DNA from 3 places in the Micromonospora sp. NPDC047527 genome. Region 3 is predicted to be linked to each of the others. Evidence: predicted binding sites of a transcription regulator. Region 3 holds the regulator's gene; each other region holds the start of a gene.

Region 1 (10,396 bases), on a different contig from region 3:
GCCGGACGCGCAGTGGGTGGGTTGCGTCAACCTGGACCGCAACCTGGGCAGCCCCGGGCACTACCTGGACTGCCTCCAGTTCATGCTGGCCCCCTTCCCGACCGGCGGTGACCCGTTCACCGACGGCCGGCCGGAGCGCGCCCCGCAGGTGCTGACCAACTCGTGGGGCTGCCCGCCGATCGAGGGCTGCGACCCGGGCGCGCTGCTGCCGGCCAGCACGGCTCTGGATGCCGCCGGGATCTTCGTGGTCGCCGCCGCCGGCAACACCGGCCCGTGGTGCGGGTCGATCGACGACCCGCCCGCGCCGTACTCGAACGTGCTGACCGTGGGCGCGGTCGACGCGCAGCGGCGAGTGGCCGAGTTCTCCTCGCGCGGTCCGGTGCCGGGCAGTGCGGGCAAACCGGACCTGCTGGCACCGGGGGTGGGTGTGGTGTCGGCGATGCCGGGCGGCGGGTACGCCGCGCTGGACGGCACCTCGATGGCGACCCCGCAGGTCGCCGGAGTGGTCGCGCTGATGTGGTCGGCGAACCCGGCGCTCGTCGGTGACCTGCCCCGGACCCGGCAGATCCTGCGGGACACCGCCACATCGGCCGAGCCGACCTACAGCTCCCGCGACCCGGCCGACGCCTGTGGCGGCCCGGCCAACGTCACCGGCGCGGGCCAGGTCGACGCCTACGCCGCCGTCCAGGCCGCTCGGCGATAGGCGGGACGTCGTTTCGGCTCGATGGGCGGGAGCGCGGCTCGGCACACGGTGATCTAGGGTCGGCCACCATGGACGTCGAGATCACCGTCACCGAGCTGACCCCCGACCTGGTTTCCACCGTGGTACGGCTCTGCGTGCGGGCTCTCGACCTGCCCGAGGACGCCGCCGAGGCCGCTGCCATCGTGGACGTGCTCTGGCCCCGGGCCGCCGCCGACCGTCCGGTGGTCGCGCTTGGCGCGTACCGGGATGCTGATCTGGTCGGGGTTCTGCTCTGCTCGGTGTCGTCGAGCGACCCGTCCACCGGGCACGTCGACCTGCTCGCGGTGCTGCCCGACCAGCGTCGCCGGGGTGTCGGCCGGACGCTGCTGGGTCGGGCCGAGCGGGTGCTCGCCGAGCGCGGCGTGACCGAGGTGCTGCTGGCCGGCAACCCGCCGTACTACGCGTGGCCGGGCATCGACGTCCGCTACACGGCGGCGGTCTGCACCGCCCTCGCGCTGGGCTACCGGCAGGACCGGACCGCCTGGAACATGACCGCCGACCTGTCGTACGACGGGTCGCCGGCGCTGCGGTCCACCGAGGCGGCGGAGCGGCGGCTGGCCGATCAGGGCATCACCGTACGCCGAGCGGAGCCAGCGGACCTGCCGGCGTTGACCGCGTTCGCCCGGTCCGCCTTCGGTGGCACGTGGGACGGCGAGTTGGCCGGGTCGGTGGGTCGCGAGGGCGCCGGTTGCCACCTCGCGGAGCAGGCCGGCGAGGTGCTGGGTTTCGCCGCGTACGGGTCGTCGCGACCGAGCTGGTTCGGGCCGATGGGCACCGCGCCGGCCGCCGAGGGTTCGGGCATCGGTGGGGTGCTGCTGCGGCGCTGCCTGCGTGACCAGCGGGCGGCGGGGCTGGACCGGGCTCAGATCGGCTGGGTGGGGCCGGTGCCGTTCTACTCGGGCAGCGCGGGTGCCCGGATCGAGCGGGTCTTCTTCCTGTACCGGCGGACACTCGATGTCGATTAAAGGGCGAACGGGATATAGACCCAGATAACGCGTTCGCCCCGCATCGATCATCGACGCCCCCTACCGTTTCGGTAGAGGAGGCAGCCATGACCACGGATGATGACCAGACCGAGGACGGCCCGCCGATCACCTGGAAGCCGGTCGCTGAACTCCCCGGTCAACTGCCGTTCGACCGACTCGACTACGGCGACGCCGAGCAACTGGCCGAGATGACCACCGACGGCACATCGGTGGTCGAGGAGTCGCAGGAGATGGTGGACGCGCCGATCCAACTGCCTCCGCCGTACGACCAGGCGAAGAAACGGCGCAACCAGCGCCCACTGCCCACCTGACGACGAACGGGGCGGACCGCGTCAGCGGCCCGCCCCGTTCTGTGTCGGACTGGACTCAGAAGTCCATCTCTCCGCCACCCGGGCCAGCCGGGGCAGCCGGGTTCTTCTCCGGCTTGTCCGCGACAACAGCCTCGGTGGTGAGGAAGAGCGCCGCGATGGAGGCGGCGTTCTGCAGCGCCGAGCGCGTCACCTTGGCCGGGTCGATGATGCCCGCGGCCAGCAGGTCGACGTACTCGCCGTTGGCGGCGTTGAGGCCGTGACCCGCTTCGAGGTTACGGACCTTCTCCACCACGACGCCGCCCTCAAGGCCGGCGTTGACGGCGATCTGCCGCAGCGGGGCGTCCAGCGCGACCTTGACGATGTTGGCACCGGTCGCCTCGTCGCCGACCAGGTCCAGCTTGTCGAAGGCGGTCTTGCCGGCCTGCACCAGCGCGACGCCACCACCCGGGACGATGCCCTCCTCGACGGCCGCCTTCGCGTTGCGAACGGCGTCCTCGATGCGGTGCTTGCGCTCCTTGAGCTCGACCTCGGTGGCCGCGCCGACCTTGATCACCGCGACGCCACCGGCCAGCTTGGCCAGCCGCTCCTGCAGCTTCTCGCGGTCGTAGTCGGAGTCGCTCTTGTCGATCTCGGCCCGGATCTGGTTGACCCGACCCTGGATCTGCTCGGCGTCGCCGGCACCGTCGACGATGGTGGTCTCGTCCTTGGTCACCACGACCTTGCGGGCGCGGCCCAGCATGTCGACGCCGACGGCGTCGAGCTTGAGGCCGACCTCCTCGCTGATGACCTGGCCACCGGTGAGGATGGCGATGTCGGCGAGCATGGCCTTGCGGCGGTCACCGAAGCCCGGCGCCTTGACGGCGACCGACTTGAAGGTGCCCCGGACCTTGTTGACGACCAGGGTGGCCAGGGCCTCGCCCTCGATGTCCTCGGCGATGATCAGCAGCGGCTTGCCCGACTGCATGACCTTCTCCAGGATCGGGAGCAGGTCCTTGACCGACGCGATCTTGCTGTTGACGATCAGGAGGTAGGGGTCGTCGAAGACGGCCTCCATGCGCTCCGGGTCGGTCATGAAGTAGGCCGAGATGTAGCCCTTGTCGAAGCGCATGCCCTCGGTGAGCTCCAGCTCCAGCCCGAAGGTGTTGCTCTCCTCGACGGTGATGACGCCTTCCTTGCCGACCTTGTCCATCGCCTCGGCGATGATCTCGCCGACGGTGCTGTCACCAGCGGAGATGGAGGCGGTGGAGGCGATCTGCTCCTTGGTCTCGACGTCCTTGGCGAGCTTGGACAGCTCCTCCGAGACGCTCGCGACCGCAGCCTCGATGCCCCGCTTCAGGGCCATCGGGTTGGCGCCAGCGGCCACGTTGCGCAGGCCCTCGCGCACCAGGGCCTGAGCCAGGACGGTCGCCGTCGTCGTGCCGTCACCGGCAACGTCGTCGGTCTTCTTGGCGACCTCCTTGACCAGCTCGGCGCCGATCTTCTCGTACGGGTCCTCGAGCTCGATCTCCTTGGCGATGCTCACACCATCGTTGGTGATGGTGGGGGCACCCCACTTCTTCTCGAGCACGACGTTGCGGCCCTTGGGGCCGAGGGTCACCTTTACGGCGTCAGCGAGCTGGTTCATGCCTCGCTCGAGGCCACGGCGAGCCTCTTCGTCGAACGCGATCATCTTGGCCATACGGCGTTGTCCTCCTGGACACTCACGGGCCACCCGAGATGTGTGCCCCGGATGGGCCGCCTGGTGTACGCACCTTGGGACGTCGCCACCTGGCGACGACGACGTCCTTCGGCCGGGCCGGATAGCCCGCGACGACCGGCCATGCCACCCCGGCGTCTCCACGCCGGTGCAACCTGGCCCCACCGTCCCGACCATTGGCACTCACGGTATGCGAGTGCCAATGACTTGTTTAGCACTCTCCCCTGCCGAGTGCAAGCACGATGGGGGCGCTCAGCCGAGTTCCGCCGCCAGTCCGGCGCTGTTCACCGGTGCCTCATGGGCCCGCTGCTCGGTGTACGTGACCAGCAGGCCGACCAACTGGACGAGGTGGGCCGGCAGGACCAGCACCGCGGTGACGCCGATCACGGCCACCGCCACGACCGCGGCGCCCGGCGACGCCAGCGGGTCCGAGCCCAGCGTCACGATGCCGAGCGACTCCAGGAAGCCGCCCATCATGCTGCCGACGATCACCACCCCGGCCACCAGCGCCACCCGGCCGAGCAGCAGCCCGAGCCGGTCGTGGAACATCCGGAACGACCGGCCGATCGGGTTGCGCCGTTCGAAGAGGTAGACCGGGCCGGCCATGCTCAGCGCGAAGGCCAGGTAGATGCCCGGCAGCAGGCAGAAACAGACACCTACGCCGACGAGCACGCTGATCAGCAGAGTCCAGCCCCACAGACCGAGCGCCCGACGCACGCCGTACCGCAGCGCCGCGTCGATGCTGGCCGGCCTGCCGGCGGCCTGCTGCGTGATCACCCAACTGCCGGCGGCCCACCCCACCGCCTGTACCAGACCAAAGAGCAGGCTGCCGCCGATCAGTGCCACGAGAAGGGTTGCCATGTCGACGGCGAAGTTGTCCGGCAGCCCGGCCGCCGGGTCCAGATCGGCCTGCGCCTCCCAGCCGGCCGACGGGTCCACGGCCAGCGAGATGACCGAGAGGACCGCCGACGGCAGCACCTGGGTGAGCAGCAGGATCGGCACCAACTGCCGCCAACCCCGACGCAGCGCGCCGTTGACCCGGTTGAGCCAGCCGTAGATTCCGGCACCGGGCGGAGTGACCAGGGGATCGTTGGGGTCGAAGCCGTGACCCGGCGGGTACCAGCCGACCGGTGGCCCCGGATACCACGGCTGCCCGCCGTAGGGACCCACCCCGGGCGGGTAGCCGCCGGTGGGCGGGAAGACCCAGCCCTGCTGCTGCGGCGGCCCCCAACCACCCTGCGCCGGATCCCAACCGGGCGGCGGACCGGAGGGCGCGCCCGGCGGCATGCCCGGCGGCGGACCGGAGGGCGCGCCGGGCGGCGGACCGGAGGGCGCGCCCGGCGGCATGCCGGGGGCCGCGCCGGAGGCAGGCGGCGTGCCGGGCGAGGTCGGGTCGGACGGACCCGGCTCCCCCGGCCCGAGGGGTGGGGTGGGCGGGGGTGGCTGGTCGGTCATGAACCCTCCTCAGCATCGGCTGGACGGTTCACGATCTTTCCGGGTGGGCGTCACCACCACAGCCCCGACCCTCCGACGACCGGAGGCGATTCACCGGCCGGCCGGACGAGAATTTCAGGCGACGACGCGGACGTGCTCCGCCTGCGGACCCTTCTGACCTTGGGCGATCTCGAACTCAACCCGCTGACCGTCGTCCAGCGCCTTGTAACCGTCCATCTCGATCGCGGAGAAGTGGACGAACACGTCCTGACCGCCGTCGACGGCGATGAAGCCGTAGCCCTTTTCGGCGTTGAACCACTTCACGGTGCCCTGTGCCACGGTGCACTTCCTCACTCTGCGCGGCGTTGCCTGGCCCCGGCGCACGGCAGGGCCGAACGCCTTCCGACCACCGCTTCACCGATCGACGTCGACCGCTGAAATGGGTGACCGAAATCGCACGCTACACGAGGAGTGACGGCCGCGCACTACCGCAAATCGGGCACATCACGGGCGGCATCGAGCGCGTTTCCGACAGCAGGAGCCATCCCCTGTTTTCGATCAAAGCAATCCATGCTCATAACTACCGGCGCGCTGCGGACGGCGCTGCGGCACCTGTCGCCTCGTGTCGCCCGCGACGATCCCGCCCTGGCGACCAGGTTGCGGAACAGACGCAGGCACGCAGCGGAGGCGCGTACCTGGACGACGCGATCGAGGACGTCGAAACCGTCGTCCACCCCTGTGATAGGCATGCGGGCATGACCACCGATCCAGGCCTCCGGCCGGCGAAGATCCGTCGGGTACGCCCGGAGGACGCCGCCCGCATGCGGGCGCTGCGCCTGGAGATGCTCGCCGACGCACCGCTGGCCTTTCTGGAGACCGTGGCCCAGGCCGCAGCGCTCTCCCACGCCGAGTACGCCGCCCGGGTCGCGTACACCTCGCTCGGGCCCAACAGGGCGCAGTTCGTCGCCGACCCGGGCGGCCGGCTGGTCGGGCACGCCGGTGGCACGGTCGCCCCGAACGAGCCCGAGCTGACCGTCATCTACGCCGTGTACGTCACCCCGGCCCGGCGGGGCAGCGGGCTGCTCGGCGAGCTGATCGACGAGGTGGCGGCCTGGTCCCGAGCCTGTGGCCGGCCGGAGCTGATGCTGGAGGTGGTGGTCGGCAACGACCGCGCCTACCGCGCCTACCAGCGGCTGGGCTTCACCGACACCGGCGTACGTGTCCCACACCCCACGGTCCCGGCACTGACCGAGCTGCAAATGCGCCGACCGGCCTAGAGCTGCTGCCCAAGAGCCGGCAGCGCCCCGACCAGCGTGCCCACGAAGGGTTTCCGGGGCGGCCCGACCCGCGCGGGGATCAAGCCTGACCGCCCGGAGCGGGTCGGGCTGCCCCGGAAACCCCAACCGCAGCCAGAATCAGACGTGCCGCCGAGACTGCACGATCCGGAAGCGGTTCGAGACGTAGGCACCGTCGGTCAGAGCCGAGTTGGCCGCCGCGTTGGCACCGCTGCCGTGGAAGTCGGAGAAGGCCGCCGACTGGTTGACGAAGACCCCGCCGGTCAGGTTGCAGGACAGGTGCACCCCGACCTCGACCGCCACCGCCTCGGCGGCGTCGAGCACCGCCTCGTCCGTCGAGTAGACCCCCGCGGTGAGCGCGCCCTTCTCACCGACGGTCCGGCGCATCAGCTCAAGGCTGTGCGCGGTGGAGTCGGTGGCGATGGCGAACGAGATCGGCCCGAACCACTCCCGGCCGTAGGTGCCCGCGTCGTCCGCGGCCAGCTTCACGATCGTCGGGGTACGCACCACCGCGTCGGCGTACGCCGGGTGTGCCACGGCCCGCGACTCCAGCACCGGCGCGCCGACCTTGGTCACCTCGGCCAGCCGCTCCAGCACCCCGTCGTTGACGATGGCGCCGGTCAGCTCGACGCCCCGGGCCGGGTCGGCGGTCAGCTTGCCGACCGCCGCGGCGATCCCGCCGGCCACCTCGTCGAAGCTCTTGTGCCCCTGGTCGGTCTCGATGCCGCCGGCCGGGATGAGAATGTTCTGCGAGGTGGTGCACATCTGACCGCTGTAGAGGGTCAGCGTGAACCCGAGGTTGCGGCACATGCCGGCGAAGTCGTCGGTGGAGTCGATCACCACCGTGTTCAGCCCGGCCTTCTCGGTGTAGACGGCCGCCTGCCGGGCGTGCGTCTCCAGCCAGTCGCCGTACTCGGTGGAGCCGGTGAAGTCGACGATCTTCACGGACCGGTGCAGGGCCAGGTCACTGGCGAGCTTCTCGCCGGGCGCCTCGGCGGCCAGCAGGATCAGGTTCGGGTCGAAGCCGGCCTCGGCGAGGACCTCCCGGGCGTACTTCACGGTGACGGCCAGGGGCAGCACCGCGCGCGGGTGCGGCTTGACGATCACCGGGTTGCCGGTGACCAGCGAGGCGAACAGCCCCGGGTACGAGTTCCAGGTCGGGAAGGTGTTGCAGCCGATCACCAGCGCCACTCCACGGGGCACCACATGGAAGGTCTTGGTCATCCGCAGCGGGTCGCCCTTGCCTGCGGGCTTCTCCCAGCCCGCCGTGCCCGGGTGCCGGGTCATCTCGGCGTACCCGTACGCCAGCGCCTCCAGCGCCCGGTCCAGCGCGTGCGCGCCGCCGGCCTGGAAGGCCATCACGAACGCCTGCCCGCTGGTGAACTGCACCGCGTTGGCCAGCTCGAAGATGTTCTTGTGCAGCCGGTCGAGGATCTCCAGGCAGACGCCCACCCGGGCCTGCGGGCCGGCGTCGCGCCACGCCGGCAGCGCGGCGGAGGCGGCGGCGATCAGCTCGTCGGGGCTGGCGTGCGGATAGCGCACCGCCAACTCCACACCGAACGGGCTCGCCTCGGTGGCGATCCGCCCGCCCGTGCCCGGCTGGTCGAGAGGAAAGTCGCCACCCAGGTACGCCTCGAAGGCGGCCTTGCCGTCGGCGGCGGCGGTCTCGCCGTACACCCGGGGGCTGGGCGATTCGGGGTACGCGGACCAGTAGCCCCGCTCCGTGATCGCGGTCAGCGCGCGGTTGAGGGTGTCGGCGTGCCTGTCGTACAGGGGCTGCGGGGTCTCCGTCATGCCCGCCATCATGCCTGAGGACGCTCCGCGAGCAGTAGCGCCAATGCCCGGCTGAGACGCATGCCTGAGGACATCGCAGGAGCAGTAGCGCCGATTGCTCGTCAGAGGGTGAGCTGCCAGTTGTTCCAGGAGTCCACCGGGCGGAAGCCGAGCCGCTCGTTGATCGCGATCATGTAGCTGTTGCTGGCCGCGTTGAAGGTGTCGATGACCCGTACCGCCGGTTCGTGGGTGAGCAGGTGATGCAAATTTTCGATCTTGGCGAGCAGGCCGAGCCGGTGCCCCCGGTGAGCCGGATCGACGATGGTGATCTGCTGGAAGGCGTGCCAGTCCGCGCTGGCACCCACGTCCAGCAGAGTCCAGGCGACCAGCCGGCCGGACTCCTCATGCCGCACCCCGAGGTGGTAGCGCCGCCGACCCCGGGCCTCCAACGCCCGCTCGGTGCCCCGGATTCGCTCGGCGTCCACCTGCTCCGGCTCCCACTGCACGTCCCCCATCGGCGCGTCCATGAGCAGCCGGCCGTCCAGGTAGGCGATGTCCGCCAGGTACTCCGGCGGGGTCGCACCCTGCCAGGTGACCGACCGGTACCCCTCGGCCAGGGCGTGTGCCTCGGCCAGCGCCGACCTCAGCGCGACCCGGTCGACGGTGTCGACCGCCAGCCGGCGACGCACCTCGACCAGCGCGGCCTGGGCTCCGGTCGTGGCGGCGAACGCATCACCGGCGCCCGTGCGGGCCGGCCCGTCGGGGAGCGCGCGGACGGTCATTCCGACCACCCGCTTGCGTCCGCGCTCGCGGAGCAGGCGCACCCCGTACTCGTGCAGTGCCCGGCCGACGCCGCGACGCCGCAGCTCGGGATGCACCGTCAGCTCGACGGACGCGTTGTCGGTGTTGTCGAGTTGGGGCAGATCCAGTTGGAGGTAGCCGGCCGGCACGCCATCCAGCCGGGCCAGCGCCCAGAGCGACTCGGTGCCGGGCATCGGCGTGTGGAAGAGCGCGTCGAAGCGACGGCGACAGAACGGCGGGAGATACGGCAGGTCGACGTCGTTGGCCGCCGCGCCAATCCGGTACGCCTGGTCGATCGCGGCCCGGTCGGAGCCGTCGAACGACACGATCGTGATGCTCATGCCGGCGAGCCTGGCACCCGGAAAAGCGATCGGGCCACCGAATTAATCCGGTGGCCCGATCGAACGTGGTCGGGAGGGACACTCGCACAACGCCTCCGGCGTTGGGTCGCAAGAACTTCAAAAGTCTCCGGCGAAATGCCCTCCCGCACGGAGCATCTTGCGCCGTCCGGTTCCTGCCGTCAAGTCCGCAGCGGCGGGTTTTCCACACTCACCGCGAAAAGCCAGTTACCCGGCGGATCGACCCGATCCCCCGTCCGGGCGATCCCCCCTCCCCCGCCCGACCCGCCCTGGCCCGACCCCGGCCCACCCGGCCCGGCCCGGCGCATGACCCACTCCATATCGCCGATGTTGCGGTTTCCGAGGAGGCGGATACCGCCATGTCGGCGAAACGGAGTCGATCACGCCAGCACGTGGCCGGTAAGCGACCGGCGACGAGTGAGGCGCGGGCGGGCAGGCCGGCGGGCCGGCGAGGGGAACCGAGGGTGGGGAGGGGTTGGGGACGGGGGGCGCGTCAGCCGAGGAGGCCGGCGTCGCGGGCGGCGCGCAGCGAGGGCTTGATGTGGTGCGTCGGGCCGACCTGACCGGCCACCGCGTCGATGGTCTTCAGGCCCTCGCCGGTGTTGAAGACGACCGTCTCCGCCGTCGGGTCGAGCCGTCCGGACTCGACCAGCTTGCGCAGCACCGCCACCGTCACCCCGCCCGCGGTCTCGGCGAAGACCCCGGTGGTGCGGGCCAGCAGCCGGATGCCGGCGCGGATCTCGTCGTCGTCGACGTACTCCATCCAGCCGCCGGTACGACGGACCGCCTCCAACGCGTAGAGGCCGGCGGCCGGGTCACCGATGTTGAGCGACTTGGCGATGCCGGTCGGCTTGACCGGCGTGATCGTGTCGGTCTCGGCGTGCAGGGCCGAGGCGATCGGGTTGCAGCCGGCCGACTGGGCGCCGAAGACCTTCCAGCCGCCGGCCGGTGCCTCGACCAGCCCGATCTCGACCAGCTCGGAGAACGCCTTGTCAATCT
Region 2 (10,396 bases), on a different contig from region 3:
AGTTTCCGTTCGCGGAACGGTAACTGTCCAAGATCTGTGTGGGTGGGTGCTCAGCGGACCAGGACGGGGACCGTGTGCCAGCCGGTCGCGCCGTCGGGGACGACGCCCTGCGTACGCTCGGTCTGGGTCTCGCCGGTCGCGTCGGTCGCCCGGACCTGGAGCTGGTGCTCGCCCGGGGTGGCGTCCCAGCGCCACGACCACTGCACCCAGGTGTCCACCGACACCGTGGGGGCCAACTCCGCCTCCTGCCAGGGGCCGCCGTCGACACGTACCTCGACCCGGCGGATGCCCCGCTGCTGCGCCCAGGCGACCCCGGCCACCGTCACCGGGCCGGTGGTCAGCCGGTTGCGCCGCCGGGGCGCGTCGATCCGCGACTGAGTCTTGATCGGGCCCTCGCGGGACCAGCCGCGCGGCACCCAGTACGCGTCGAAGTCGGAGAAGCGGGTCAACTCCAACTCGGTCACCCACTTGCAGGCCGACACGTAGCCGTAGAGGCCGGGCACCACCATCCGGGCCGGGAAGCCGTGCTCGACCGGCAAGGGTTCACCGTTCATGCCGATCGCCAGCAGCGCGTCCCGCCCGTCGCGCAGGGCCGCGGTGGGGGTGCCGCACGTCCAGCCGTCGACCGACCGACCGACGACCTGGTCGGCGTCGTCGTCCGGCTCGACCTCGTCGAGCAGCTCCCGCAGGGGTACGCCCAGCCAGCGGGCGTTGCCGATCAGGTCCCCGCCCACCTCGTTGGACACGCAGGCCAATGTGACGTACCGCTCGACCAGCGGCCGGGCCAGCAGGTCGGCGAGGCTGTAGGTGCGTTCGGTGCCGACCCGCCCGTGGATGCGCAGCCGCCACGTGTCCGGGTCCACCTGCGGCACGACCAATGCGGTGTCGATCCGGTAGAACCCGAAGTTCGGGGTGACGTACGACGCGAGCTGGGCCACCGGGAGATCCGCGCCCGCCGGCACCGCCGCCGCGGGTGCCACCGGCGCGGGCAGCCGGATCGCGTCCCGGGCGGCCGACACCCCGCGCCGCCCGGCCAGCCAGCGCCCGCCCAGACCGGCCACCGCAGCCGTACCGAGCAGCACCCCGGTACCGGTGAGGAACCGCCGGCGCGACTCCGGGTCGACCCCCTCAGGCCGGTCCGGTGCCGGGCCGCCCGTGGCCGGCGCGGGTGGGGTGGGTGGTGACCAGGGCCAGGGGTCCAGTTCGAGCGGGCCCGCGATGAACAGCCAGAGCACCAGGGCGCCCAGCCCGCCGCCGACCAGCGACGGTAGGGCGTCGGCGAGGTCCGCGCCGGGGCGGGTCAACGCGGCGGCCACCCCGACGGCGCCCAACGCCGCGATGCCGGCCAGGCCGAGGGCCAGGCGGCGGACCGCCAGCACTCCGATCAGCGCGGCGAACCCACCCAGCAGCAGGGCGGTGCCGACCAGCAGGGCGATCTTGTCGGCGGTGCCGAAGACGTCGATGGCGAACTGCTTCAGCGGCTCGGGGGCAGCGTCGACGACCGCCCCGCCGACCGCGACCAGCGGCGCCGACCGGGGGCCGGTCAGCACGGCCACCGGCTCGGCGATCCCGATCGTGGCGGCGGCGGCGGTGACTCCGGCCAGCGCGGCGTACCGGCGCGACGTGGTGGTCATCGGCCCAGTGTGCGCGGTCCTCTCGCCGGGTCGCCAACGGCGTCAACGCTCAGTGATCACCTTGAAGACGAACCGGGGCACACCGCCATGGACGGTGTGCCCCGGAAACGGTGGTGCTACGGGTCAGAAGCCCGGGCCGTGCTGGTGGCCGTGACCGTGGCCGTGGCCGCCCGAGCCGGCCGGCTCGGCCTGCGCCGGCTTCTCCACCACGAGGCTCTCCGTGGTGAGCAGCAGGCCGGCGATCGAGGCGGCGTTGGTGACCGCGTTGCGGGTCACCTTCACCGGGTCGATGATGCCGGCCTTGACCAGGTCGCCGTACTCGCCGGTGGCGGCGTCGAGGCCGTTGCCCCACGCCATGTCGGCGACCTTCTGGGTCACGACGTAGCCGTCGTGGCCGGCGTTCTGCGCGATCCAGCGCAGCGGCTCGACCAGCGACTTGCGCACGATCGAGACGCCGACCTTCTCGTCACCGGTGAAGCCCAGGTCGTCGTCGAGCACGGGAAGGATCTGCACCAGGGCGGCGCCGCCGCCGGGCACGGTGCCCTCCTCGACCGCAGCCTTGGTCGCCGCGATGGCGTCCTCGATGCGGTGCTTGCGCTCCTTCATCTCGACCTCGGTCGCCGCACCCACCTTGATCACGGCGATGCCACCGGAGAGCTTCGCCAGCCGCTCGGCCAGCTTCTCCTTGTCCCAGTCGGAGTCGGAGGCCTCGATCTCCTTGCGGATCTGGGAGACCCGGTCGTCGACGTCGGCCTTCTGGCCGCCGCCGTCGACGATCGTGGTGTTCTCCTTGTCGACCACGACGCGCCGGGCGGTGCCCAGCACCTCCAGGCCGACCTGGTCGATCTTGTAGCCCAGCTCCGGGGCGACCAGTTCGGCGCCGGTGGAGATGGCGATGTCCTGGAGCATCGCCTTGCGTCGGTCGCCGAAGCCCGGGGCCTTGACCGCGCAGACCTTGAGAGTCTTGCGCAGCGAGTTGACCACGAGGGTCGAGAGCGCCTGGCCCTCCACGTCCTCGGCGATGATCAGCAGCGGCTTGCTGTTCTGCAGGACCTTCTCCAGCAGCGGCAGCAGCTCCTCGATCGCGGAGATCTTCTGCGTGGTGACCAGGATGTACGCGTCCTCGAGGACGGACTCCTGGCCCTCCAGGTCGGTGACGAAGTTGGGCGAGATGAAGCCCTTGTCGAACTGGAGACCCTCGGTCACCTCCAGCTCGGTGGTGAGCATCGAGCCCTCCTCGACGGTGATGACACCGTCGCGGCCGACCCGCTCCATCGCCTCGGCGATCAGTTCGCCGATGGTGGCGTCCTGCGCGGAGATCGTCGCCACGTTCGCGATCGACTTCTTGTCGGCGACCTCGACGGCCCGACCGAGCAGCGCCTCGGAGATCTTGGCGGCCGCCGCGTCGATGCCCCGCTTGAGGCCGGCCGGGTTGGTCCCGGCGGTGACGTTGCGCAGGCCCTCACGGACCATCGCCTGCGCCAGCACGGTCGCGGTGGTGGTCCCGTCGCCGGCGACGTCGTTGGTCTTGGTCGCCACCTCCTTGACCAGCTGCGCGCCGAGGTTCTCGTAGGGGTTGGTGAGCTCGATCTCCTTGGCGATGGTCACACCATCGTTGGTGATCGTCGGCGCACCGAATTTCTTGTCCAGGACGACGTTGCGCCCGCGCGGGCCGAGGGTGACCTTGACCGCGTCAGCGAGGGCGTTGACACCGTGCTCCAGCAGGTGCCGGGCGTCGTCCGAGAAGCTGAGGATCTTCGCCATAAATGTCCCTTCGAAGCGACGTCGCCCCGGCCCGGCGAGCCGGACCGGGGCAACGACACTGATCGGTTGCTTACTTCTCGATGACCGCGAGGACGTCGCGGGCGGAGAGCACCAGGTACTCCTCGCCGGCGTACTTGACCTCGGTGCCGCCGTACTTCGAGTAGAGGACGGTGTCGCCGACCTGAACGTCAACCGGAACCCGGTTGCCGTTGTCGTCGACGCGCCCCGGGCCCACAGCGAGGACAGTGCCCTCCTGCGGCTTCTCCTTGGCGGTGTCGGGGATCACGATGCCCGACGCCGTGGTGGTCTCAGCCTCGTTCGCCTGGACCACGATGCGGTCCTCGAGCGGCTTGATCGCAACCTTGGTCGCGGTAGTCACGGGCATACCCTCCTGGGGTACTGGTTTCGTTACCGGCCGGCGCGGCCGGCCAGCGTCAATCTGCCTCATGCCACCGGGCGGGGCCGTCGTCGCGGGTGCCGGTCCGCCTGGCGTTGCGCACCCGGGCCGAGACCCGGGAGCTGGCACCCTCGGGGTGAGAGTGCTAATCGCAGGTTATTCCGTGGCTAGCACTCCGTCAAGGAGAGTGCCAGCGAGTCGCGCCCCGCCAGCCTGGATTTCCGGATCCACCCGGACAATGACCGGGTGGATCTCGACCAACTGGCCGCGCTGCGTACCCCCGAGGGGTCGGCCGCGCTCACGGCGGCGGCCAGGCTGGCCGGCGGCGACCCGCTGGCCGCGGCGTCGGCGCTGCGCGCGACCGGGGTGCCGCCCGCGCTGGCCGCGGCGGCGCTCACCCAGGCCGAACTGCGCCACCGGGCGGTCGGCAAGTTCGGCCCGGCCGCCGCTGGGATGTTCCTCACCCGCGCCGGACTGGAGCAGGCCACCCGCCGGGTCGTCGCGGACCGCCGCGCCGAACGGCTGCGGGCGGCCGGCGTGCACACCCTGGCCGACCTCGGTTGCGGCCTGGGCGCCGACGCGCTCGCCGCCGCCCGCGCCGGCATCCGGGTGTACGGGGTGGAGGCCGACCCCGTGACCGCCGCGATGGCCGCCGCCAACGCCGCCGCGGCAGGGCTGGCGGAGCGGTTCACGGTCGAGTGCGGCGACGCCACCTCCTTCGACGTGTCCCGGGTCGACGGCGTCTTCTGCGACCCGGCCCGACGCCGGGCCGGCACCGGCCGGCGGATCTTCGACCCGCGCTCCTACTCGCCGCCGTGGGACTTCGTGACCGGGCTGGCCGAGCGGGTGCCACGCACGGTGGTGAAGGTGGCGCCGGGGCTGGACCACGCGCTCATCCCACCCGGCGCGGAGGCGGAATGGGTAAGCGTCGACGGCGACCTCGTCGAGGCTGCGCTCTGGTGCGGCGAGCTGGCCCAGGCGACCCGCCGCGCCACCCTCTACCGGCAGGAGGGCGCCGAGATCCGCCGCCACCAGCTCACCGGCTCGGGTGCCGCCGAGGCCCCGGTCGGGCCACCGCGCCGCTACCTGTACGACCCGGACGCGGCGGTGGTCCGCGCACACCTCGTCGCCGAGCTGGCCGAGGAGTTGGACGCCACCCTCGGTGACCCGAGCATCGCCTACCTCTACGCCGACCAGCCGACCCGCACCCCGTACGCGCGCTGCCTGGAGATCACCGACGTGCTGCCGTTCTCGCTCAAGCGCCTGCGGGCACTGCTGCGGGACCGCCGGGTGGGGCGGGTCGAGATCCTCAAGCGAGGTTCGGCGCTCACCCCGGAGCAGTTGCGGCGGGACCTGCGGCTGGCTGGCGACCAGGCGGCGAGTCTGGTGCTCACCCGGGTCGCCGGGGCACCGACCGTGTTGGTCTGCCGGCCGGTCGACTAGGTTCTCAGCTGTGGCGGGACAGGGCACTCCGGCGACGGCACTGCTGGTCAGGCGCGGGGTCGCGCACCGCACGCACCCGTACCGGGTGTCGCCGGACGTGCCCAACTACGGCGCGCTGGTGGCGGAGGCGCTCGGCGTGGCACCGGAGCGGGTGTTCAAGTCACTTGTGACAGAGGTCGACGGCGCGCTCACCGTGGCCGTCGTCCCGGTCACCGGCGAGCTGGACCTCAAGGCGCTCGCTGCGGCGGTCGGTGGCAAGCGGGCGGCCCTTGCCGATCGGGCGGTCGCCGAGCGGGCCACCGGCTACGTGCGCGGCGGCATCAGCCCGCTCGGGCAGCGTCGGCGGCTGCCCACCGTGCTGGACGAATCCGCATTGGACCTGCCGACGATCTACGTCTCCGCTGGCCGGCGGGGTCTGCAACTCGAACTCGCGGCGGCCGATCTGGTGGCGCTGACCGAGGCCCGCACCGCGGTGTTGCAGAGCCACTGAGGACCGTCATGACGGTCGACGTCTGGCGGATGGCCGGGGCGTAACAGCCGCGTTGCTGAATTGTTATCGCTATCAACAAACTCGGCACCTACGCGGTCTTGTGGACTCGGCGCGTGGCGAAATACGTTGCCGGGCACAACAAAACTACACCTCCCCCACCTTCCGAAAGGACCCTGCACATGCGTAAGGGGATCCTCACCATCGCCGCCGTGGGCCTGCTCGCGACCGGCGGCATGACCGCCTGCGGCAACGACTCCGGCGACGACCAGGCCAGCACCGCCAAGACTCCCAAGATCGGCGTGATCCTCCCGGACAGCAAGTCGTCCGTCCGCTGGGAGACCGCGGACCGCAAGTTCCTCAAGGAAGCGTTCGAGGCCGCCGGCGTCCAGTACGACATCCAGAACGCGCAGAACGACAAGTCCGCCTTCCAGACCATCGCCGACCAGATGATCACCAGTGGCGTCACCGTCCTGATGATCGTCAACCTCGACTCCGGCACCGGTAAGGCAGTCCTCGACAAGGCCAAGTCGCAGGGCGTCGCCACCATCGACTACGACCGGCTCACCCTCGGCGGCTCGGCCCAGTACTACGTCAGCTTCGACAACGAGACCGTCGGCAAGCTCCAGGGCGAGGGCCTGGCGAAGTGCCTGACCGCCCAGGGCGTCAAGAACCCGGTCGTGTCGTACCTGAACGGCTCCCCCACCGACAACAACGCCACCCTCTTCAAGAACGGCTACGACTCGGTGCTCAAGCCGAAGTTCGACGCCAAGGAATACGTCAAGGGCCCCGAGGACGCCGTACCGGCCTGGGACAACGCGCAGGCCACGACGATCTTCGAGCAGCAGCTCACCAAGGCCAACGGCAAGATCGACGGCGTGCTCGCCGCCAACGACGGCCTCGGCAACGCGGCCATCTCCGTGCTGAAGAAGAACAAGCTCAACGGCAAGGTCCCGGTCACCGGGCAGGACGCCAGCACCGAGGGCCTGCAGAACATCCTCAACGGTGACCAGTGCATGACCGTCTACAAGGCCGTCCGGGAAGAGGCCAAGGCCGCCTCCGACCTGGCCATCGCGCTGGCCAAGGGCGAGAAGAAGGACACCGGCCAGACGGTGAAGGACCCCGAGGGCGGCCGCGACGTCCCCTCGGTGCTGCTCACCCCGAAGGCCATCTACAAGGAGAACGTCAAGGACGTCATCGCCGACGGGTACGTGACCAAGGAAGAGGTCTGCGCCGGGACGTACGCCAAGCTCTGCGCCGACGCCGGCATCAGCTGACCGACGACGCAGTACCCGCCGGGACGACACCCGCCGCCCGGCACGGGAGCACCCTCCCGTGCCGGGCGGCGTCCGCCGGGCGGGCCCCCACACTCCCCTAAGGAGACCTCGTGACCGCGACCCCCCTGCTGGAACTACGTGGGATCGACAAGAGCTTCGGTCCCGTCCAGGTGCTCCGTGACGTCGCCTTGACCGTCCACCCCGGCGAAGTCACCGCGCTGGTCGGCGACAACGGCGCCGGCAAGTCGACCCTGGTCAAGTGCATCAGCGGCATCCACCCCACCGATGCCGGTGAGGTCCTGTTCAACGGCGAACAGGTCCACATCAGCAGCCCCCGCGACGCCGCCGCGCTCGGCATCGAGGTCGTCTACCAGGACCTCGCGCTCTGCGACAACCTCGACATCGTGCAGAACATGTTCCTCGGCCGGGAGAAGCGCAGCGGCATCGTCCTCGACGAACCGACCATGGAGCAGCTCGCCGCCGAGACACTCGCCGGGCTCTCCGTGCGCACCGTCACCTCGCTGCGCCAGCACGTCTCCAGCCTCTCCGGCGGCCAGCGACAGACCGTGGCCATCGCCAAGGCGGTGCTGTGGAACAGCAAGCTGGTCATCCTGGACGAGCCGACCGCCGCCCTCGGCGTCGCGCAGACCGCCCAGGTGCTCGAACTGGTCCGCCGGCTCGCCGACAACGGCCTTGCCGTGGTGCTCATCTCGCACAACATGAACGACGTCTTCGCCGTCTCCGACCGCATCGCCGCGCTGTACCTCGGCCAGATGGTCGCCCAGGTGAAGACCACCGACATCACCCATTCCCAGGTGGTCGAGCTGATCACCGCAGGGCGCTCGGGCGGGCTCGGCCTCGCCACCGACCCGGGTACGGGCGGCAACGGCAACGGCAACCAGCTGGCCGACTCGACCTCAGGAGGCGACCGATGACCACCACCGCCGTGCGGAAGGACGGCCCAGCGGCCGTCACACCGCCGCCGACCGTCGGGAGCCATGCCCGCACCTACCTGAGTCGGGTACGCGGCGGCGACGTCGGTGCGCTGCCCGCGGTGCTGGGCCTGATCGTGCTCTGCACCGTCTTCGCGGTCATGCGGCCGTCGTCGTTCCTGTCGGCCGGCAACTTCGCCAACCTCTTCACCCAGGGCGCGGCGGTCACGCTCATCGCGATGGGCCTGGTCTTCGTGCTGCTGCTCGGCGAGATCGACCTGTCCGCCGGCTTCGCCAGCGGCGTCTGCGCCGCCGTACTCGCCAATGTGGTCACCGTGCTCGGCTACCCCTGGTGGGTGGCCGTGCTCGCCGCCGTCGCCACCGGCGTGGTCATCGGCACCACCCTCGGCCTGCTGGTCGCGAAGATCGGCATTCCGTCCTTCGTGGTCACCCTCGCCGGGTTCCTCGCCTTCCAGGGCATCGTGCTGATGCTCATGAAGGAGGGCACCAACATCTCCGTCCGCGACGACGTGCTTGTCGCCATCGCCAACCGCAACCTCGGCCCCATCCTGGGCTGGGTGCTCGCCATCGTGGCGGTCGCCGGTTACGCGGCCGTGCAACTGCTGAGGCACCGCAACCGGATCGCCCGGGGCCTGATCACCGATCCGCTGGCCGTCGTGGCCGCCCGGATCGTCGGGCTCGCCGTCCTGCTCGGCACGGCGGTCTTCATCCTCAACCTGGAGCGCAGCCGCAACGTGCTGGTCGTCTCCCTCAAGGGTGTGCCGATCGTGGTGCCGGTCATCGCGGTACTGCTGATCGTCTGGACCTTCGTGCTCCAGCGCACCAGCTACGGCCGACACATCTACGCCGTCGGCGGCAACCGGGAGGCGGCCCGTCGCGCCGGCATCGAGGTGGACCGGATCCGGATCTCCGTCTTCGTGATCTGCTCCTCGATGGCCGCCGTCGGGGGCATCGTGGCCGCGAGCCGGGCCAACTCTGTGGACCCCAACACCGGGGGCAGTAACGTACTGCTCTACGCCGTCGGCGCGGCGGTGATCGGCGGCACCAGCCTCTTCGGTGGCAAGGGCCGGGTCTTCGACGCCGTGCTCGGCGGAGCGGTGGTCGCGGTCATCGACAACGGAATGGGCCTGATGGGTTACAGCGCGGGAGTCAAGTACGTGGTCACCGGCGTGGTGCTCATGCTCGCCGCCAGCGTCGACGCCTTCTCCCGCCGCCGGGCAGCCGCCACCGGCACCCGCTGACCACGCGGGGGAGGTGACACCACATGCGCCCGGCACCAAGCCAGGACGAGGTCCGGCGGCAGAACCTCGGGGCTCTGCTGCGACACGTCCACGTCCACGGGGCGACCACGCGGGCCGAACTGACCACCACCCTGAGGCTGAACCGCAGCACCATCGGCGCGCTCACCGCCGACCTGACCGCGGTGGGGCTGGTCAGCGAGGGCACTCCGAAGGAGACCGGCCGGGCCGGACGTCCGTCGCTGGTCGTCCGGCCCGAATCGGACCGGGTGTACGCATACGCGTACTCCGTTGAGGTGGACCGACTGCGCGCCGCCCGCGTCGGTCTGGGCGGCGCGGTGCTGGACCGCCGGGACCTGGACCGACCGCGCGGCCTGCTGGCCGCAGAGGCCGCGCCGCTGCTGGCCGGCGCGGTCAAGGACATGCAGCAGGCGATACCCGCCGACGCGATCTGTGTCGGCGCCGGCGTGGCCGTCTGCGGCATGGTCCGCCGGGACGACGGCCTGGTCCGGCTCGGCCCCGCCACCGGCTGGGTGGACGAGCCGATCGGCGCGGCGCTCGGCGCCGAACTGGGCATCGACGTTCCAGTCACGGTCGGCAACGTGGCCGACGTGGCGGCGTTCGCCGAACACGCGCGGGGCGTCGCAGCCGGCTGCGACAACGTCATCTACCTGTACGGCGACGTCGGCGTGGGCGCCGGCATCATCGCCGGAGGACGCCGGCTGACCGGGCACGGCGGGTACGGCGGCGAGGTGGGCCACATGAAGGTGGTCCGCGACGGCAGGCCCTGCGAGTGCGGGTCCCGGGGCTGCTGGGAGACCGAGATCGGCGAGCACGGCCTGCTCCGCGCCGCCGGACGCTCCGACGCCCGCGGCCGTGAGGCGCTGCTGGCCGTCTTCGACGCCGCCGACCGCGGTGACGCCCGAGCCCAGTCGGCGGTACGCCAGGCCGGCGACTGGCTCGGCTTCGGAGTGGCCAACCTGGTGAACGTCTTCAACCCGGAGATGGTCATCTTCGGCGGCACCATGCGGGACCTCTACCTCGCCGCGGCGGCCCAGGTCCGCAGCCGGCTCAACTCCAACGCGCTCGGCGCGTGCCTGGAGCACGTCCGGCTGCGCACCCCGCAACTGGGCGAGGACGCACCGTTGATCGGCGCCGCCGAACTGGCCTTCGAACGGCTCCTCGCGGACCCCCTCGACGTGG
Region 3 (10,396 bases):
CTGGCCGCGATCAACTCCCGGCCCGGAAGTCGTACCGGTCGAAGGTCTCCTGGTGGCGGGTGAACCGGTAGGTCGCCCAGTGCATCCGGACCACCGCTCCGGCGTCGTCCCGGGTCAGCCTCAACAGCTCGCCCGACTCCCGGCCGGAGACGGTACGGAACACATCCGGCCGGTCCGGCAACGGGGCGAAGACCGCTGGTGGACGCCCCGCCGGATCGCCGGCCCCGCGCGCCCGCAGCGTGCCGTCGTGCCAGGAGAAGACGTACTCGAAGCCCTCGCCCCACCAGCGGCCGAGCACACCCCGCAGGGCCGCCGGAGGGGGTGCGCCGGGCCGCCACGGCTCGATGTCGGCGGGGTCGTGCTCGACCGCCTGGGCGAGCAGCCGGTGCGGCAGGTCGAGCAGTTCCGCCGCCGTCCCGGAGGAGCCGAGCACCGCGGCGCCCATCGCGCCGGCCGTGCCGTCGCCGCCCCGACGGCCGTACACGGCTGCCAGGAAACCGGGCATCGCCCCGTCGTGCCCCACGTGCACCACACGCTCGCCCTGCGGGACGAGGATCAGCCCGAGCCCGAAGCCGGCGCCCCAGAGCGTCTCGTCGGTCGTCGTCAGGGGCCAGCGCATCTCGTCCAGGGTGCCGGGGGCGAGCACCGCACCGGACGGGTCGAGCGCCGCCGGATCGGCGAGGAACGCCGCCCAGCGGGCCATGTCGGTGGCGGTGCTCCAGAGCTGGGCGGCCGGACCGACCGCGCCGAAGTCGGTCGGTGGCTCGGGGTGGGCCTCGTCGGAGTACGCGTCGACCAGGAACCCGGTCGCCGCCGTCGGCTCGGGGGTCACGGTGGTGTCGGTCAGCCCGAGCGGCGTCAACACCCGCTCGGCGAGCACCTCCGCCCAGGTGCCGCCGCGCAGCCGGGCGACCAGCAGGCCGAGCACGGCCACACCGAGGTTTGAGTAGTGGAACCGGCGGCCTGCGGGCAGCACCCGCTCGGCCCGGTCCAGCTCGGCCACCAACCGCTCGGCGTCCGGCGCGGCCAGGGTGTCCCAGACGTCGCCGAACGGCTCGCGTTGCAGACCGCCGGTGTGCGACAGCAGCCGTCGTACGGTCAGCTCACCGTGCGCCGGCAGGTCCAGGTGCCGACCCACCGGATCGTCCAGGTCCAGCAGCCCGTCGTCGCGGCACTGGAGGGTGAGGGCCGCCGTGAACGTCTTGGTGACCGAGCCGATCCGGAACTGGGTGCGCGGCCCCAGCGCGCTGTCGGTGCCTGTGTCGCCGACGGTGCAGGTCCACAGCGGCCGGTCGGCCCGGTGCAGCGCGGCCGACAGCGCCGGCACCCGGGCGTCGGCCTGCACCCGCTGGACCAGCCGGCCCAACCGGTCGTGCACGTCGGGGCCGGCCGTCACGCCAGGTCCCGGGCGAGCATCGGGCCGAGCGGCGTGCCACCGAACAGGTGCGCGTGCACGTGGAACACCTCCTGCCCGCCGTACGCCCCGGTGTTGAACATCAGCCGGAAACCGTCGCCGAGCAGGCCCTCGTCCTCGGCCACCGCGGCGGCGGTGGCCAGCACCTCACCGGCGAGCCCGGGGTCACCTTCGGCGAGGGTGGCGACGTCGGCGTAGTGCTCCTTCGGAATGACCAGAACGTGCACCGGCGCCTTCGGGTCGATGTCGCGGAAGGCGAGCGTCGTGGCGGTCTCCCGGACCACGGTGGCCGGGATCTCCCCGGCGACGATGCGGCAGAACAGGCAGTCGGATCCCATCCGGGCAGTGTAAGGAAGGGGCCCTTCGGGGCACGCGCGGCTCCTGGGGCAGGATGGCCGCCATGACTGCTCGGGCCGTACTGGTGACCGGTTCCTCGCGTGGCATCGGCGCGGCGGTGGCGATGGCGTTCGCGGCCGGCGGTGACCGCGTGGCGATCCACCACCGCGACTCCGCCGACGCGGCCGAGGAGCTGCGCGCGCGACTGCCGGGTACGGGGCACGTGGTGGTCCGCGCCGACCTCACCGACCCGGACGCGGTCCGGGCCATGGTCGACCGGGCCGCCGAACTGCTCGGCGGGCTGGACGTCCTGGTCAACAACGCCGGGATGTACGGCGACCGGGACGACCCGCACCCGGTCTTCGGCATCTCCTACGAGCAGTGGCAGCGGCGCTGGCGGCAGGTGCTGGAGACCAACCTGACCGGCGCCGGCAACGTCACCTGGTGTGCCGCCCAGCACATGCGCGACGGCGGTGGCCGCATCGTCAACGTCTCGTCGCGGGGCGCGTTCCGGGGCGAGCCTGACCAGCCGGCGTACGGCGCCAGCAAGGCGGGGCTGAACGCGTTGGGCCAGTCCCTCGCCGTGGCGCTCGCGCCGTACGGGATCGCGGTCGCCACCGTCGCGCCCGGCTTCGTGGCGACCGACATGACCACCGAGCACCTCCGCGGTGAGCAGGGCGCGGCGATCCGAGCGCAGAGCCCGTTCGACCGGGTGGCCCGGCCGGAGGAGATCGCCGCGGCCGTGCACTGGCTGGCGTCGCCGGAGGCGGAGTGGGCCTCCGGCACCATCCTCGACCTGAACGGCGCGTCCTACCTGCGCAGCTGACCACACACGTACGGCTACCAGCGGCCGAGGCGGGTGGCGAGCACGCTGAGCGCGGCCACGCCGGCCGTGGAGGTGCGCAGCACCTCCGCTCCGAGCCGCACCGGGCGACCGCCGGCCGTCCGGAAGGCGGTCAGCTCGGCCGAATCGATGCCACCCTCCGGGCCGACCACCAGGACGATCTCACCGGCGGTCGGCAGGTCGGCGGTGGTCAGCCGCTCGTCGGCCTCCTCGTGCAGCACGAACCCGGCGGCGGCGCCGGCGATCCGGCGGGCCACCGTCGCGGTGGACTCGTCCGGTGCCCCGGCCACGACCGGCAGCCAGGGCCGGCGCGCCTGTTTGGCCGCCTCCCGCGCGGTGGCCACCCACTTCTCCCGAGCGCGTACGCCCCGGTCGCCGCGCCACTGGGTCACCGAACGGGACGCCGCCCAGGGCACGATCTCGTCCACCCCGACCTCGGTCATCGCCTGCACGGCCAGCTCACCCCGGTCGCCCTTGGCGATGCCCTGGACGGTCACCAGCCGGGGTACGGGCGCGTCCGCGTACCCCCGGGAGGTGATGGTGAGTTCCAGGTTGCCCCGGCCGACGGCGGTGACCACCGCGGCGGCCGTGCCGCCCCGGCCGTCGGCGAGCAGCAACTCCTCGCCGACCCGCAGCCGCTGCACGGTGGCGGCGTGGTGCCCCTCCGGGCCGTCCAGGGTCAGCGCGTCGCCGGTGGGCAGCGCCTCGACCAGGAACAGCGGCGAGGACACCTCAGGCGTGCCCGTTGAACGCGTCGCGCATCCGGGAGAAGAAGCCGCCCTGCTTGCTCAGCTCGGCGACCTCCTCGCCCCGGGTCTTGGCGAAGTCGCGCAGCATGCGCTCCTGGTCCGGGTCGAGCTTGGTCGGCGTCCGGACGTCGAGGTGCACGTAGAGGTCGCCCCGGCCGGTGCCACGCAGGTGCGGCACACCCCGGGCGCGCAGCCGCAGCGTGCTGGCCGGTTGGGTGCCGGCCTTGACGTCGACGGTCTCCTCGCTGTCCAGCGTCTTGATGGTGAGCCGGGTGCCCAGCGCGGCGGCGGTCATCGGCACGGTGACCCGGCAGTGCAGGTCGTCACCCTTGCGCGAGTAGACGTCGTGCGGCCGCTCGTGGATCTCGACGTAGAGGTCACCGGCGGTGCCGCCACCCGGGCCGACCTCGCCCTGCTGGGCCAGCCGGATCCGCATGCCGTCCTCGACGCCGGCCGGGATCTTGACGGTCAGCGAGCGTCGGGTACGCACCCGGCCGTCACCGGCGCAGGTGGGGCAGGGGTGCGGGATGGTGGTGCCGTACCCCTGGCAGACCGTGCACGGCCGGGCGGAGACCACCTGGCCGAGGAAGGTGCGCTGCACCGACTGCACCTCGCCCCGACCGGCGCACGCCTCGCAGGTGGCCAGGTGGGTGCCGGCCGCCGTGCCTGCGCCCGAGCAGGTGGTGCAGAGCACCGCCGTGTCGACGGTGATCGGGGCCTCGACGCCGAACGCCGTCTCGTGCAGGTCCAGTTCGAGCCGCAGGATCGCGTCGGCGCCCGGACGGGTCCGCGGACGGGGGCCACGGGCGCCGCCCGCCGCGCCGCCGAAGAACGCGTCCATGATGTCCTGGAAACCGACGAATGGACCGGCTCCACCCGGGCCACCCGGGCCGCCGGCGCCACCGCCGCCCGGGGCGAGCGGGTCGCCGCCCAGGTCGACGATCTGCCGCTTGCGGTCGTCCGAGAGGACCTCGTACGCGGCGTTGATGTCCTTGAACTTCTCCTGAGCCTCCGGGTCCGGATTGACGTCCGGGTGGAACTGGCGCGCCAACTTGCGGTAGGCGCGCTTGATCTCGTCATCGGAGGCTTCCCGGCTGACACCGAGAATGCCGTAGTAGTCCCTGGCCACTGCGTTCCGTGTCCTCATGTTCGTCTCGCGTTGCGCCGACCGGCGGCCGCAGCCGGCCGTCGGCCCTGACCAATCAGTTCTGGGCCAGCAACTCGCCCACGTAGCGTGCCACGGCGCGCACCGTGGCGATGTTGCCGGGGTAGTCCATCCGGGTCGGCCCCAGCACCCCGAGGCCGCCGACGATGGTGCTGCCCGGGCCGTACCCGGTGCTGACCACGGAGGCGGCGCGGAGGTTGTCGAACTCGTTCTCGTCGCCGATCAGCACCCGGGTCGCGCTCGGCTCGGTCTCGCCGATGAGCTTGAGGAGCACGACCTCCTCCTCCAGGGCTTCGAGGATCGGTCGCAGGGAGCCCTGGAAGTCCAGCAGGCCGCCCCGGGTGAGGTTGGCGGTGCCGGCCAGCGCGATGCGTTCCTCGTGCCGCTCGACGAGCGTTTCCAGCAGCACGGTGGCGAGGGTCGTCATCATCGGACGCAGCCCGGCCGGCGCCTCCTCGACCAGCGCCTGCACCAGCGGCGGCGTATCGGACAGCCGCGCGCCGGCGAGCTTTTCGTTTACCAGCCGACGCACGTCGGTGACGTCGTCGGCGGACACCGGCCCGGGCAGCTCGACCAGCCGCTGCTCGACGCGACCGGTGTCGGCGATCATGACGAGCATCAGCCGGGTGGTGGAGATCGGCACCAACTCCAGGTGCCGCACCGAGGAGCGGGCCAGGCTCGGGTACTGCACGACGGCGACCTGGCGGGTCAACTGGGCGAGCAACCGGACTGTGCGGTGCACCACGTCGTCCAGGTCGACCGCGCCGACCAGGAAGCGTTCGATGGCCCGGCGCTCGGCCGGGCTGAGCGGCTTGACGCGGGACAGCCGGTCGACGAAGAGCCGGTAGCCACGGTCGGTGGGCACCCGACCGGCACTGGTGTGCGGCTGCCGGATGTAGCCCTCCTCCTCCAGCACGGCCATGTCGTTGCGGACCGTGGCCGGGGAGACCCCGAGCTGGTGACGCTCGACCAGCGCCTTGCTGCCGACCGGCTCCTGCGTGGAGACGTAGTCCTCGACGATGGCGCGGAGCACGGCGAGCTTTCGGTCGTCGAGACCCATCCTCCGCACCTCCTGTCGCACGTCGGCCGCCGGCCCGACAGGGGCCGGCGGACCGTCCTGGCACTCGACTGTAACGAGTGCCAGTCTACGTCGGCACGCCCACCGACGCGATGATCAAGTGCTGCGCTGTTCGTTCCTGCTGCCCGTTCAGCCGGGCGGGCTCGGCGGTGTCGCTCTGGTGCGGCGTTGCCACCCACCCCTACCGTGGCAGCATGACTGAACCACCTCGCCCACCCGGTGCGGGAGATCCTGGCGGCTACCCGCCGGAGCCGACCTCCCCGGGCACGCCCTACTCGCCCGAGCCGCCCACCGCACCACTGTCCGGGGCACCCGGCTCGGGCGGCTATCCCCCAGCCGGTGGCTATCCGCCGCCCACTGGTGACCAACCGCCGTCAGGTGGCTACCCTCCGCCCGGTGGCTACCCTCCAGCGGGTGGTTATCCCCCGCCCGGTGGCTACCCGCCGGGTGGTCCCACTGGCGGCTATCCGACCGGCGGCGGCTACGGCGGCCCGGGCGGCGGCTACGCCAACAACGAGGACAAGACCTGGGCGCTGGTCGCGCACTTCGGCGGTGCCGCTGGCGCGCTGATCAGCTTCGGCCCGCTGGGCTTCGTCGCCCCGCTCATCGCCTTCCTGGTCCGCGGTAACCAGTCGCCGACCGTGCGGGCGCACGCCCTGGCCGCGTTGAACTTCCAGATCCTCTGGTCGATCATCGCGTTCGTGTTGCTCTTCGTGAGCTGGTGCCTGCTCTTCCTGCCCAGCATCGCGGTCGTGGTGATCCAGATCCTGTTCGGGATCATCGCCGGCATGAAGGCGAACGAGGGCAGCCCCTACCGCTACCCGATGTCGGCCAACTTCATCAAGTGAACCGGGTCGGCCGCTACCCCGGCCGGCCCGGCGCACTGCCGTCGGCCGGGGAGCGCCGGCTCAGGGCAGCAGGTCGCGGACCACGGCGTCGGCGAGCAGTCGGCCGCGCAGGGTGAGCACCGCCCGGCCAGCCGCGTAGTCCTCCGCGGCCAGCAGGCCCTCGGCCAGCGCCCGCTCGGCGCCGGCCCGGCCGACGGCGTCGAGCACCGCCAGCGGCAGGCCGCTGGCGAGCCGCAGCCGCAGCATCACGTCCTCCATGTGCGCCTCGTCGGCGGTGAGCACCTCACGGGCCAGGCCGGGTGACGCGCCGGCGGCGAGCCGCTGGGCGTACGTCGTGGGGTGCTTGACGTTCCACCAGCGGACCCCGCCGACGTGGCTGTGCGCCCCCGGGCCGAGCCCCCACCAGTCCGCGCCGGTCCAGTACAGCAGGTTGTGCCGGCACCGGGCGTCGTCGGTGCGAGCCCAGTTGGAGACCTCGTACCAGGACAGGCCGGCCGCGTCGAGGGCGGCCTCCGCGGCCAGGTAGCGGTCCGCGGCGACGTCGTCACTGGGGTACGCCAACTCGCCGCGCCGCATCCGGGCGGCCAGTCGGGTGCCGTCCTCCACGATCAGGGCGTACGCGCTGACGTGGTCCACCCCGGCGGCGACCACCTGCTCCAGCGAGGCTGCGAAGTCCTCGGCCCGCTCCCCCGGCGTGCCGTAGATCAGGTCCAGGTTGACGTGCTCGAAGCCGGCGTCGCGCGCCTCCAGGGCGGCGGCGGTGGCCCGGCCTGCGCTGTGTTTGCGGTCGAGGATCGCCAGCACCCCCGGGGAGGCGGACTGCATGCCCAGCGAGATCCGGGTGTAGCCGGCCGAGCGCAGCAGCTTCAACGATTCCGGGGTGACCGACTCCGGGTTGGCCTCGGTGGTCACCTCCGCGTCGGCGGCCAGCCCCCAGGTGCGGTCGATGCCGTCCAGGATGCGGGCCAGGTCGTCGGCGGGGAGCAGGGTGGGCGTGCCGCCGCCGACGAAGACCGTGTCGACCCGGGGCGGCGGGCTGTCACCGAGCACCCGGGCAGCGAGCGCCAGCTCGGCGAGCACCGTGTCGGCGTACCCCTCGCGGCTGGCGCCGCCGCCCAACTCGGCGGCCGTGTACGTGTTGAAGTCGCAGTAGCCACAGCGGCTGGCGCAGAACGGCACGTGCACGTACACGCCGAAGCCGCGCTGACCGACCGCTCCGGTGGCGGCGGTGGGCAGCGAACCGTCGACGGGAACGGTTTCACCATCTGGAAGGACGCCGGGCATGGCCACTAGTGTGCCCGGCATGACCTCTCCCGACGTCCTCGTGCGGGTCGCCACGGCCCGTGGGGTGACCACCCTCACCCTGGACAGCCCGCACAACCGCAACGCGCTCTCCACCGCCCTGATGACCCAGCTGCTGGCCGGGCTGGCCGAGGCGGTCGCCGACGACGCGGTCCGGGTGATCGTGCTCGACCACACCGGCCCGGTCTTCTGCTCGGGCGCGGATCTGAAGGAGACCGCCATGGCGTACGCCAGCGGGACGGTGCCGGCCGCGATGCTGGGTGACGTGCTGACGGCGCTCTGGGAGTGCCCGAAGCCGGTGCTGGCCCGCGTCGCCGGGCCGGCGCGGGCCGGTGGGCTGGGCCTGATCGCGGCCGCCGACCTGGCGGTCTGCGCCGAGCAGGCGACGTTCGCCTTCACCGAGGTGCGGATCGGCGTGATCCCAGCGGTGATCTCGGCGACCGTGCTGCCCCGGCTGCACCCGCGTGCCGCCGCCGAGCTGTACCTGACCGGGGACACCTTCGACGGCCGGCGGGCCGCCGAGATCGGCCTGGTCACCGCCGCCGTGCCGGCCGACGAGTTGGACGCGACGGTGGCCCGGTACTGCGACTCGTTGGTACGCGGCGCGCCGGCAGCGTTGGCCGGCGCGAAGGAGTTGCTGCGCCGGCCAGGCACCGCCGAGCTGCGCGAGGACCTGGCCCGGCTGTCGGCGCTGTCGACCGGCTACTTCCTCTCCGACGAGGGGCGCGAGGGGATCATGGCGTTCCGGGAGAAGCGGGACGCCGCCTGGGTGCCCGGTGCTGACGCGGATCACGCCGGGTAGGACCGAGGGCCGCCGGGACGCCGCCTCCGCTCGGCGACGCCCCGGTTGTCGGTCCGGTCACCAGGCGGTCGCGCCGCCGTCTACCGGGTAGTTCGCGCCGGTGATGTACGACGCCCGGTCAGAGGCGAGGAAGACCACCAGCTCGGCTACCTCCTCGGGTCGGGCGAAGCGCTTGAGGAGCGTCTTGCTGGTGATCGCGTCCCGGGCAGCCTGGTTGTCGCCGAGGTCGCGTTCGCTGGCCGGGGTGAGAATGGGCCCGGGGCTGACCGCCACCGCGCGAATCCCGTGCGGCGCGCCTTCGAGCGCGAGCTGTCGGGTCATGCCGATGATGCCTGCGTTCGCCGCGGTGTGGCCGACCATCGGGGGGGACGTGACCACCGATCATTCCGGCCATGGAGGCGGCGTTGATGATGACGCCACCGCCGCGCCGGACCAGGTGCGGCCAGGCGAACTTCGACACGAAGTACGGAATGTCGAGTTCTCCGCTGATGGTGTACCGCCAGTCCTCGACGGAGAAGTCGGGCATCGGGCCGAAGCGGAGCGCCGCCGCGTTGTTGTAGACCACATCGAGGCCGCCATAGGCCGCGGCCGCTTCCTCGACGAGCCTGCGCACCTGTTCCGGATCGGTGAGATCGATCGGCGCGATGCCTGTCATCGCACCGCCGGCCCGCCGGACGAGTTCGACCGTCTCGTTGTTGCCGTCGACCTGGATGTCGGCCCCGACGACCTTCGCGCCTTCGCGAGCGAAGGTCAGTGCCGCGACGCGCCCCAGGCCGCCGCCGGTGCCGGTGACGAGCACGACCTTGCCGTTCAGAGTTCCCATCGGATTCTCCTTGCTCATGACCTGCACCCCGGTGCGAGGTTCAGTCGGTTGACATGTCAGCACCCCTCAAGTCCTTGCCTGGTCAATCGCTTCCCGTCGTCGTGGGCGGGTGACGCGCACGACAGGGCGACAGGCAGGTGAGATCGCCACCGGAGCGGGAACGTCGCCAACCGGTACACGGCGGCGGAGCCGACCCCGAACCGGGTCGGAACCGGCCGAGTCGACCCGGAACCGCTCGGGCGGTCCGGAGAGGGCGGGCGGGGACGTACGCTTGGCGGACTGTCGATCTGGGGGTGTGAGTGCGAACTCGGGCAGCCGTGGCGGGTGGAGTGGTTCTCATCCTCGTCGCCGTGATCGCGATCTGGCTCGTCGTCCGGCAGGCCGGGGATCGACTGCGGCTGCCGCTGATGGGCCGGACGTGCACGGTCCAGGCCGACGGCCGGGTCGTGCTGGACGCCGACCAGATGGCCAACGCGGCGACGATCGCGGCGATCGGCGCCCAGCGTGGGATGCCCGAGCGGGCCGTGGTGGTCGCGCTGGCCACCGCGTACCAGGAGTCGGGGCTGCGTAACCTCGCCGACGGTGACCGGGATTCGGTCGGCCTGTTCCAGCAGCGCCCGAGCCAGGGCTGGGGCACCCCGGCGCAGATCCGCGACCAGCGCTACGCGGCGAACCGCTTCTACGCTGCACTGAAGAAGGTGCGCGGCTGGGAGAAGATGCGGGTCACCGACGCCGCCCAGCGGGTGCAGCGCTCGGCGTTCCCCGAGGCGTACCAGAAGTGGGCCGACGAGTCCGAGGTCCTCAGCCGGGCCCTGCTCGGCGACGTCACCGGCGCGGTGGCGTGCACGGTGGGGCGCACCCCGGTGATGTACGGCGCGACGGCGGCCACGCAGCTGACCCGCAACCTGGTGCTGGACTGGGGGTTGAAGGGGACCGACCCGACCGACCCGACCGGGCTGGCGGTGACTCCGGGCGACCAGCGCGACGGCTGGCGGTACGCGCACTGGCTGGTCTCGCACGCCCAGGACCACGGCG

Evidence for each region. The regulator HrcA, encoded in region 3, represses chaperone genes, less so after heat shock. The targets are predictions, from matches to a motif close to GGTTNGCACNCTCNNNNNGAGNGTGCNAACC.
Region 1: groL (chaperonin GroEL) is a predicted target of HrcA. The motif match lies at 3,910-3,940, and genes of this name have one in related genera.
Region 2: groES (co-chaperone GroES) is a predicted target of HrcA. The motif match lies at 3,916-3,946, and genes of this name have one in related genera.

What each region holds. Positions count from the first base shown of each region.
Region 1 is NZ_JBEYTK010000006.1:253,419-263,814, reverse strand. It holds gene ABZ808_RS23395 (S8 family serine peptidase) at 1-703, shown strand, start outside; gene ABZ808_RS23390 (GNAT family N-acetyltransferase) at 772-1,707, shown strand; gene ABZ808_RS23385 (hypothetical protein) at 1,794-2,039, shown strand; gene groL (chaperonin GroEL) at 2,095-3,717, opposite strand; gene ABZ808_RS23375 (hypothetical protein) at 3,988-5,190, opposite strand; gene ABZ808_RS23370 (cold-shock protein) at 5,305-5,508, opposite strand; gene ABZ808_RS23365 (GNAT family N-acetyltransferase) at 5,925-6,446, shown strand; gene paaN (phenylacetic acid degradation protein PaaN) at 6,585-8,258, opposite strand; gene ABZ808_RS23355 (GNAT family N-acetyltransferase) at 8,360-9,379, opposite strand; gene thrC (threonine synthase) at 9,891-10,396, opposite strand, start outside.
Region 2 is NZ_JBEYTK010000004.1:90,830-101,225, reverse strand. It holds gene ABZ808_RS17205 (molybdopterin-dependent oxidoreductase) at 51-1,634, opposite strand; gene groL (chaperonin GroEL) at 1,758-3,398, opposite strand; gene groES (co-chaperone GroES) at 3,469-3,783, opposite strand; gene ABZ808_RS17190 (methyltransferase domain-containing protein) at 4,042-5,238, shown strand; gene ybaK (Cys-tRNA(Pro) deacylase) at 5,249-5,728, shown strand; gene ABZ808_RS17180 (substrate-binding domain-containing protein) at 5,908-7,002, shown strand; gene ABZ808_RS17175 (ATP-binding cassette domain-containing protein) at 7,113-7,937, shown strand; gene ABZ808_RS17170 (ABC transporter permease) at 7,934-9,196, shown strand; gene ABZ808_RS17165 (ROK family protein) at 9,220-10,396, shown strand, end outside.
Region 3 is NZ_JBEYTK010000012.1:54,962-65,357, reverse strand. It holds gene ABZ808_RS29660 (serine hydrolase domain-containing protein) at 11-1,396, opposite strand; gene ABZ808_RS29655 (histidine triad nucleotide-binding protein) at 1,393-1,752, opposite strand; gene ABZ808_RS29650 (SDR family oxidoreductase) at 1,815-2,576, shown strand; gene ABZ808_RS29645 (16S rRNA (uracil(1498)-N(3))-methyltransferase) at 2,591-3,325, opposite strand; gene dnaJ (molecular chaperone DnaJ) at 3,327-4,472, opposite strand; gene hrcA (heat-inducible transcriptional repressor HrcA) at 4,546-5,568, opposite strand; gene ABZ808_RS29630 (DUF4870 domain-containing protein) at 5,781-6,434, shown strand; gene hemW (radical SAM family heme chaperone HemW) at 6,495-7,718, opposite strand; gene ABZ808_RS29620 (enoyl-CoA hydratase family protein) at 7,738-8,538, shown strand; gene ABZ808_RS29615 (SDR family oxidoreductase) at 8,596-8,859, opposite strand; partial or broken gene ABZ808_RS29610 (SDR family oxidoreductase) at 8,975-9,361, opposite strand; gene ABZ808_RS29605 (hypothetical protein) at 9,661-10,396, shown strand, end outside.